One region of the Stenotrophomonas sp. K-6 genome, then DNA from elsewhere that is predicted to be linked to it. Evidence: predicted binding sites of a transcription regulator. Region 1 holds the regulator's gene; the other holds the start of a gene.

Region 1 (4,383 bases):
GAGCGCGAGATGCACCGCTTCACCGACGAACGCCTGCGCGGCTCGCCGGTCCGTGCGGCCGCCTTGGACCTGATGGATGAATACGGCTTCGACGCCGGCATCAGCCGTGACGTGGCCATGCAGATTCCGCTGGACACCGAAGCCCACCGTGGCCGCGGCCTGATGCTCGGCCTGCTCTCCAAGAAGCTGCCGATCGCCCCGGTCGACCCGCTCGAAGCGGGCGGCGTGATCGCCCTGGTCGGCCCGACGGGTGCCGGCAAGACCACCACCATCGCCAAGCTGGCCTCGCGCTTCGCCGAAGCCCACGCCGCCCGCGATGTGGCCCTGGTCACCACCGATACCGGCCGCATCGGCGCCCGCGAGCAGCTGTACGGCTTCGGCCGCCAGCTCGGCATCGCCGTCCACGAGGCCAGCAGTGGCAGCGATCTGAACCAGCTGCTGGAACGCCTGAAGGACTACAAACTGGTCCTGATCGACACCGCCGGCCTGGGCCCGCGCGACCGTGCGCTGGCCGCCCAGCTGCAGTGGCTGCGGGCCGCCGAGCAGATCCGCACCCTGCTGGTGCTGCCGGCCAACACCAGTTTCGGCGACATGGACGAGGTGGTCCGCCGCTTCAGCGCCGCCAACCCGCAGGGTGTGGTGCTGAGCAAGCTGGACGAGACCGGGCGCTTCGGTACCGCCCTGTCGGTGGCCGTGGACCACCGCCTGCCGATCACCTGGGTCACCGATGGCCAGGACGTTCCTGAAGACCTGCACCGTGCCAGTGCGGCCAATCTTGTACTTCGCCTTGAAGATTTGCGCCGCGCGGCCGATATGCCCTGCAACCCGGAGTTGAACCATGCCGTCGCGTGAGTACGCCAAGCTGACCCAGACCTTCCCGTTGTCGGCTACCCGAAGCCAGCCGCTGGGCCCGGTCCGCACCATCGCCGTCACCGGCGGCAAGGGCGGCGTGGGCAAAACGAACGTTTCGGCCAACCTGGCCGTGGCGCTTGCCAGCATGGGCAAACGCACCCTGCTGCTGGATGCCGACCTGGCCCTGGCCAATGTCGATGTGATCCTGGGGCTGAAGCCGACCGTGACCCTGGCCGACCTGATCGCCGGGCGCTGCACGCTGGAGGAGGTCATCATCGAAGGCCCCGGCGGCCTGCTGGTGGTGCCGGCCGCCTCCGGCCGCCGCAACATGGCCGAGCTGCAGCAGGCCGAGCACATCGGGCTGATCAACGTGTTTTCCGAGCTGGAGCGTGAGCTGGACATCATGGTGGTGGACACGGCCGCGGGCATCACCGACGGCGTGTTGACGTTCTGCCAGGCCGCCCAGGACACCGTCGTCGTGGTCTGCGATGAGCCGGCCTCGATCACCGACGCCTACGCCTTGATCAAAGTGCTCTCGCGCGAACGCGGCGTGGACCGGATCCAGGTGGTCGCCAACATGGTGCGCGACCCGAATGAAGGCCGGGTGCTGTACGAGAAGCTGACCCGCGTCTGCGAGAAGTTCCTCGCCGATGTCTCGCTCAACTACCTGGGCTGCGTGCCGCAGGACGACTGGCTGCGCCTGTCGGTCCAGCGCCAGCAGCCGGTGGTGAAGGCCTACCCGTCCAGCCCCTCGGCGCTGGCACTGACCGAGATCGCGCGCCGTACCGCACGCTGGCAGGCCCCGACCGAGCCACGTGGCGGCGTTGAGTTCTTCCTCGAACGCATCCTCAAGCAACGCGGGGTGACCGCATGAAAGGCGCCGCACAATACAAAGAGGTCCAGCGGGTCGCAGCCAACGAGTGCATTGCCCAGCACTCCGACCTGGTCCGCCGCATCGCCCATCACCTGGCCGCCCGCCTGCCGGCGAGCGTGGAAGTGGACGACCTGATCCAGGCCGGCATGATGGGCCTGATCGAAGCGTCGCGCAGCTACGACGCCGACCAGGGCGCCTCGTTCGAGACCTATGCCTCGATCCGCATCCGTGGCTCGATGATCGATGAGATCCGCCGTGGCGACTGGGTACCGCGCTCGGTCCACCGCCGCGCCCGCGACGCCGCCGCCACCATCCGCCGGCTTGAGCAGAGCACCGGCCGTGCCGCCAGCGCCACGGAAGTGGCCGCCGCGATGGACATGCCGCTGCCGGACTACCTGCGCCTGATGGAAGATGCCTCGCGCGGCCAGGTGCTGAGCCTGGAATCACGGATCGAGGACCAGGGCGAACTGGACACCGTTGCCCAGGGCGGCCCGACCCCGCAGCAGGTGCTGGAGCGCGGTGAGTTCGGACGTGAGCTGGGCAACGCCATCGGACTGCTGCCCGAGCGCGAACAGCTGGTCCTGTCGCTGTACTACGAGCAGGAACTGAACCTGAAAGAGATCGGCGCCGTGTTGGGCGTCAGCGAATCGCGCGTGTGCCAGATCCATGGCCAGGCCGTGCTGCGCCTGCGTGGCCGACTGAAAATCTTCGAGGCGGCCGACGCCGGCCTCGAGAACCATTAAGACCGAGGAAAGAGCTTTGGACAAGAACATGCGTATCCTGATCGTCGACGATTTTTCGACCATGCGTCGTATCGTCAAGAACCTGCTGGGCGATCTGGGCTTCACCAACACCGCCGAAGCCGAGGACGGGCATGCCGCGCTGATGCTGTTGCAGAGCCAGCCGTTCGATTTCGTGGTCACCGACTGGAACATGCCGGTGATGACGGGCATCGACCTGCTCAAGGCCATCCGCGCCGACGCCAAGCTCAAGACCCTGCCGGTGTTGATGGTGACCGCAGAAGCCAAGCGCGAGCAGATCATCGAAGCGGCCCAGAACGGCGTCAACGGCTACATCATCAAGCCGTTCACCGCCCAGACCCTGGAAGAAAAGCTCGGCAAGATCTTCGAACGTCTGGCGGCGAGCGCCTGATGGAAACCCTGAGCGACAAATCAGCGCTGGTGCAGCGCCTGCAGGATGCACTGGCCGCGCTGGAATCGGGCGACGAAGCAGCGTGGCGTCAGCAAATCGATGCACTGGCCGCACTGCGGACCCAGCCGATGATGGCCGGGTTGAACCGGCTTGCCCGCGAGCTGGGCCAGGCACTGGGCGAGCTGCCCAGCCTGCCCAGCGAAGCCGGCGAACTGGACGATGCCTGCGCGCGTCTGGATCACGTGGTGGCGATGACCGAACAGGCCACCCACCGCACCCTGGACCTGGCCGAAGAATGCCGCACGCTCACCGAGCAGCTGCGCGCCAATGGCGTGACGGCCGACCAGGACCAGCAGCTGGACCGCATCCGCCACAACCTGACCGAGATCGCACTCACCCAGAGCTACCAGGATCTCACCGGGCAGATCATCCGCCGCGTGGTGGGCATCGTGCGTCGCGTGCATGAAGGCTTCGGTGCACTCGGGCTGCCGCCGCAGGACGACACCGCGCACAAGCGCGACAACGGTCTGGCCGGCCCGGCCGTGACCGGTCTGGACCGCCACCAGGTTTCACAGGTCGACGCTGACGACCTGCTCTCCGATTTGGGACTTTAACGATCATGAGTGCTGTTCCGGACGATATCGCTGCCGACTTCATCCTCGAGGCCCAGGAGATCCTGGATCGCCTTGGCGAACAGCTGGTGTCGCTGGAGCAGGCGCCCCAGGACGGTGACCAGCTCAACGCCGTGTTCCGCGGGTTCCACACGCTCAAAGGCGGCGCGGGCTTCCTCGGCATCCAGGCGATGGTCGAGCTGTGCCACGCCGCCGAGGAAACCCTCGGCATGGCGCGCTCGGGCCAGGCCACGCTGCAAGCCCATCACTTCGACGCGGCCCAGCAGTCGCTGGACTATCTGCAGTCGATGCTGGACTCGGTCTCGGCCGGCACCGAGCCGGGCTATGCCCCGCCGGAGCTGATCGCACAGTTCGACGTCAACGGCCCGGCGACGCCGGCGGCCGCACCGAGCGCCGCCGCCGGCCCCAGCAGCGGTGAGCTGATCACCGACGATGAATTCGAAGCACTGCTCGACCAGCTGCATGGCGGTGCCGCACCGACCGCGGTCGCCGCCAGGAAAGACGACGGCATGATCAGCGAGGACGAGTTCGAATCCCTGCTCGACCAGCTGCACGGCGGCGCGGCACCCGGTGCCAAGCCCGTGACGGCTGCACCGGCCCCGGCGCCGCGTGCAGTGGCAGCGCCCGCCGCGCCTGCCGCCAACAAGCCGGCGCCCAACAAGCCGGTCGCCGAGGCCGAGCACACCGTGCGCGTGGATACCAAACGCCTGGATGCGATCGTCAACCTGATCGGCGAACTGGTGCTCTCGCGCAACCGGCTCAAGACCCTGCGCGCGCGCCTGCACGATGAAGAGCTGGACCGCGCGGTCTCCACCCTGGACATCGCCACCGCCCGCCTGCAGTCGGCGGTGATGCGCACCCGCATGCAGCCGG
Region 2 (4,383 bases), on a different contig from region 1:
CGAACACTTCCTGGCCGAGTACGCCGCCGGGCGCACGCCCAATCCGGACGTGCTGTGCAATCGCGAAGTGAAGTTCAAGCATTTTCTCGACGCCGCGCGTGAGCTCGGCGCCGAGCGCATCGCGACCGGGCATTACGCCCGCATCGCACAGGTCGGCAGGCGCTGGGCCCTGCTGCGCGGTGCCGACCGAAGCAAGGATCAGAGCTACTTCCTGCACCAGCTGGGCCAGGAGCAGCTGGCGGCGACCCTGTTCCCGATCGGCGACCTGCAGAAAAACGATCTGCGCCGGATCGCCCGGGATGCGCGCCTGCCGACCCATGCCAAGAAGGATTCCACCGGCATCTGCTTCATTGGCGAACGCGACTTCCGCGAGTTCCTCGGCCGTTACCTGCCGGCGAAACGTGGCGAGATACGCGATCCTGATGGTGCCCTGATCGCCGAACATCCGGGCGTGTTCTATTTCACATTGGGCCAGCGCGAGGGATTGAACATCGGCGGCGTGCGCGGCCGGCCGGCGGCGCCGTGGTACGTGGTGGGCAAGGATGTGGCCAGCAACGTGCTGTACGTTGACCAGGACCGCGAGAGCCCGTGGCTGCAGTCGACCCGGCTGCACTCCGAACGCGCCCACTGGATCGCCGGCGCGCCGCCTGCGCGCCAGTTCGACTGCACCGCCCAGACCCGTTACCGCCAGCCCGACGAGCCGTGCACCGTCACCGTGCACGACGATGGCACCCTGGCGGTGCGCTTCGCCCGGCCGCAGCGAGCCGTCACCCCGGGTCAATCGCTGGTGTTGTATGACGATGAGGTCTGCCTGGGTGGCGCCGTCATCGCAGCCACCGACGCCCCTCTGGAACAGCGCCTGCGCGCCACCCCTTCTCCTTTCGAGGTATCTGCTGCATGAGTTTTTCCGTCGACGACCGTGTTCTTGCTCTGGCCGGCATCGCCCAGGCCCTGCAGCAGGTGCGCCGTATCGCCGAAACCGGCCACTCCGAAGCCGCCGTGGTGCGTACCGCGGTGGACAGCGTGTTCCGCATTGACGCTGCCACCCCGCAGGAGATCTACGGCAGCGCCAGCAATGTCGCCCCCGGGCTGCGCCTGCTGCACAACTACCTGAGCAGCCAGGGCCAGGACGAGCACCTGCCGCGGCTGGCGCTGTCGGTCCTGCAGCTGGAGCGGCGCTTCGTGCGCGAGCACGAGATCGTGGCCAAGGTCAGCACCGGGATCGAGCGCGCCCAGGCCCAGGCCACCGAGCTGGGCGACAGCGCCCACCCGGACGTGCTGGCCGCGCTGGGGGGGCTGTACGCCGACACCATCAGCAATCTCAAACCCCGCGTGATGGTCCAGGGCAACCCGCATTACCTCGGCCAGGCCGGGGTGGTCGCCGAGATCCGCGCCCTGCTCTTGGCCGCGGTCCGCTCGGCCGTGCTGTGGCGCCAGACCGGCGGCCAGTACTGGGACTTCCTGTTCTCGCGCAAGACGATGCTGGAAGCGGTCGCGCGCCAGTTGCGCTGAGGTAAATCGCGGTAACACCCGGTCGCCGGGCCCTTGCGGGGGCCGGCACCGGGGCGTATGCAGGGTCGCGAGCCCGCCGCCGTGATGCATGAAAATTACGCGGATGGCTAAAGCAAACCGGGGTACGGCCGATACAGCATCCGTGCACCTCCCCGAGAACGTCCATGTACTCACGCCTCTTCATCCGCTTGGCCGCCCCCCTGGTCCTGACCCTTCTGCTCCCCGTTGCCATCGGCTTCGAGTGGCCAGCCGCCCTTCGCTGGGCGATCCTGACCACGATGACGCTCAGCTGGCTGGGCTTCGCCTGGTGGACGGCTCGCGCCCAGAACCAGCGGTCGCCCGAGCAGGCCCGCATCCTGCGTGAGCAGGACCAGTTGCTGAGCGAGCTGCGCTCGTTCGTCGGCAACGAAATCGAAGGTTCCCGCGGCGAAGTCGAACGCGCCCGTGACCTGATCCGCCACGCCGTCAGCGGCCTGGGTGGCAGCTTCGATGCCATGAACCGCAAGTCCCGCCAGCAGAGCCAGGCCCTGGCCCGCATCGTTGATCGCGCCGGTGAAGACGGTGGCGCCGGGGTCGATGTGGCCCGCTTCGCCCAGCACGCCAGCCACCGCATGGAACAGCTGGTGGAAGCGCTGGAACAGGTCAGCGGCCAGAGCAGCAACACCGTGCAGCACATCGACCAGATGGCGCAGCACCTGGATGGCATCTTCGCGCTGCTGGAAGACGTCAAGTCGATTGCCGACCAGACCAACCTGCTGGCGTTGAACGCCGCCATCGAAGCTGCGCGTGCCGGTGAAGCCGGTCGCGGGTTCGCGGTGGTCGCCGACGAAGTCCGCAACCTGTCCGAGCGCTCGACCACCTTCAACGAGCAGATCCGCAAGCTGGCCCACAGCTCCAAGGACGCCATCGCCAAGGTTCGCGAGACGGTCTCGCACATGGCCTCCCGCGATATGGACCGGTCCCGCGAAGCGCGCCAGGAAGCGGCGGCGATGCTGGACAACGTGGCCCAGATCAATGCCTCGCTGGGCGACGGCATGCGCGAGATTTCCGAGTGCGGCCGGGCGATCGACAGCAGCGTGGCTGAAGCGGTCCGCGCCCTGCAGTTCGAGGACATTGCCACCCAGGCCCTGGGCGGCGTGCATACCCACCTGGACCGCCTGACCGCCATCAACCGCGAAGCGGTGGCCCTGCAGGAACTGCTGCAGCGCAATGGCGGCGTGGTCGACGAAGAGATCGTCACTGCCCTGCAGCGCACCGGCAACCGCCTGCGCGACATGCGCAGCGAATGGGAGCGTCCGCCGCACAAGGCTGTCGCCCAGCAGAGCATGGCCGCCGGCGCGGTCGAACTGTTCTGATCCCGAGCTATCGTGCCTCTCCCGGCACACACTGCGGCCCCGGTTCATCCCGGGGCCGTTGTGCTTGCACTACCCGCCTTGGCTGCAGATGATCGACCGATGTTGAATGCGTCCATGCTGTCCGTTGCATCCCCAGTACCCACCGACCTGGAGCCGGTGATACAGATCGCCGACGGCGACCTACGGGCCGCCGTCAACGAACACGCTCCCCTGCTCGGCCGCGCCCTGATCGCGCATCTGGAACGGCTGGCACAGCAGGAGCTGGCGAAACTGGCCAGCCAACCCATCGATCCGGGCACCACGCCCATCGATCCCGCCCTCGCCGGCCTGGCGTGGGACCTGGGCCTTAGCGGTGACGACCTGGGTGCTGCTGCGCGCTGAGCCCGGCACCTGGACAACGTCATGGCGGTGGCCCCGCTCGAATCGCCGGATGAAACTCTCCGCAGGATCGACGGAATCCAGGACGTAACCCGCGTATGCACCTCATGGAGCGCGTGTGCGCGCATCCGTTGACGCCGCGCACCATCATTCTGCTCTTGGATGACCTGGAGATGCAGGGCAGGATCGGCCCTGTGGACCAATGGATCGGCTACCCGCCCGTCTTCGCGCAGGCTGGATGGTCGCAACCCGGAGCTTTGTTCTGGGTCCGCCGCGACGGTCCGCCTGCCCTTGCGTGACTACCGACTGGCATTCCCGCGAAGGGTCTGGATCCGCACTGCGGAACGCCGCCACTTCTCCAAGGGCGGCAAACCTCACGAAGGAGATTCGGGCGCGGATCCGATGAGGGGGTACGCTGAGACGAAAGGACGGCTCGACGCCGCTTCCATGCCCGCTGAACGTTGCGCCGGAATCCGCTTAGACGCTCTGCGTCACTTCCGCGTAACTCTCACGCGAGGGCGTCTGTGTGCCCAGCTTCAACCATAACGCCAGGTCGCGCGGGGCCAGCGGACGCGAGTACAGGTAACCCTGGATCTCGTCGCAGCCCTGGCGACGCAGCATGGCCTCTTCCTGCGCGGTTTCCACGCCCTCGGCCACCACCTTCATGCCCAGGGCATGCCCCAGGTGCACGATCGCCTGGGTGACTTCCGCGGTGCCCGCGTCGTGCAGCATGCCTTGGACGAAACTGCGGTCGATCTTCAGGCGCCCGACCGGGAACCGGTTGAGGTAATGCAGGTTCGAGAAGCCGGTGCCGAAGTCGTCCACCGCGAGCGGGACGCCATGGCGCTCCAGCACATCGAAGCAATGGCGCAGCACGTCGGTGTCACGGATCAGCGCGGACTCGGTCAATTCCAGCTCCAGCCGCTGCGGCGGCCAGCCGTGCGCGTGGCAGATGTCGATCACGCGCTCGGCAAAGCCGCGGTCACGCAGCTGCACGGCCGAGACGTTCACGGCGACGCGATCGAACTCCAGCCCGGCCGCGTCCCACGCCGCCGCCTGGCGGCAGGCCTCGGTCAGTACCCAGTCGCCGATGCGCACGATCTCGCCGCACTTCTCGGCGATCGGGATGAACTCGGCC

The links. The regulator FliA, encoded in region 1, starts transcription of late flagellar genes. The targets are predictions, from matches to a motif close to TAAAGTTTNNCNNNCNNNGGCCGATAA.
Region 2: a site for FliA is predicted at 1,621-1,647, ahead of AC13F7_RS17910 (methyl-accepting chemotaxis protein). Genes of this name have one in related genera too.

What each region holds. Positions count from the first base shown of each region.
Region 1 covers NZ_JBSPUC010000002.1:26,452-30,834, forward strand. The annotation lists gene AC13F7_RS05510 (AAA family ATPase) at 1-852, shown strand, start outside; gene AC13F7_RS05515 (MinD/ParA family ATP-binding protein) at 839-1,726, shown strand; gene AC13F7_RS05520 (RNA polymerase sigma factor FliA) at 1,723-2,469, shown strand; gene cheY (chemotaxis response regulator CheY) at 2,486-2,878, shown strand; gene AC13F7_RS05530 (protein phosphatase CheZ) at 2,878-3,492, shown strand; gene AC13F7_RS05535 (chemotaxis protein CheA) at 3,498-4,383, shown strand, end outside.
Region 2 covers NZ_JBSPUC010000006.1:231,767-236,149, forward strand. The annotation lists gene mnmA (tRNA 2-thiouridine(34) synthase MnmA) at 1-901, shown strand, start outside; gene hflD (high frequency lysogenization protein HflD) at 898-1,512, shown strand; gene AC13F7_RS17910 (methyl-accepting chemotaxis protein) at 1,677-2,867, shown strand; gene AC13F7_RS17915 (hypothetical protein) at 2,982-3,248, shown strand; gene AC13F7_RS17920 (bifunctional diguanylate cyclase/phosphodiesterase) at 3,723-4,383, opposite strand, start outside.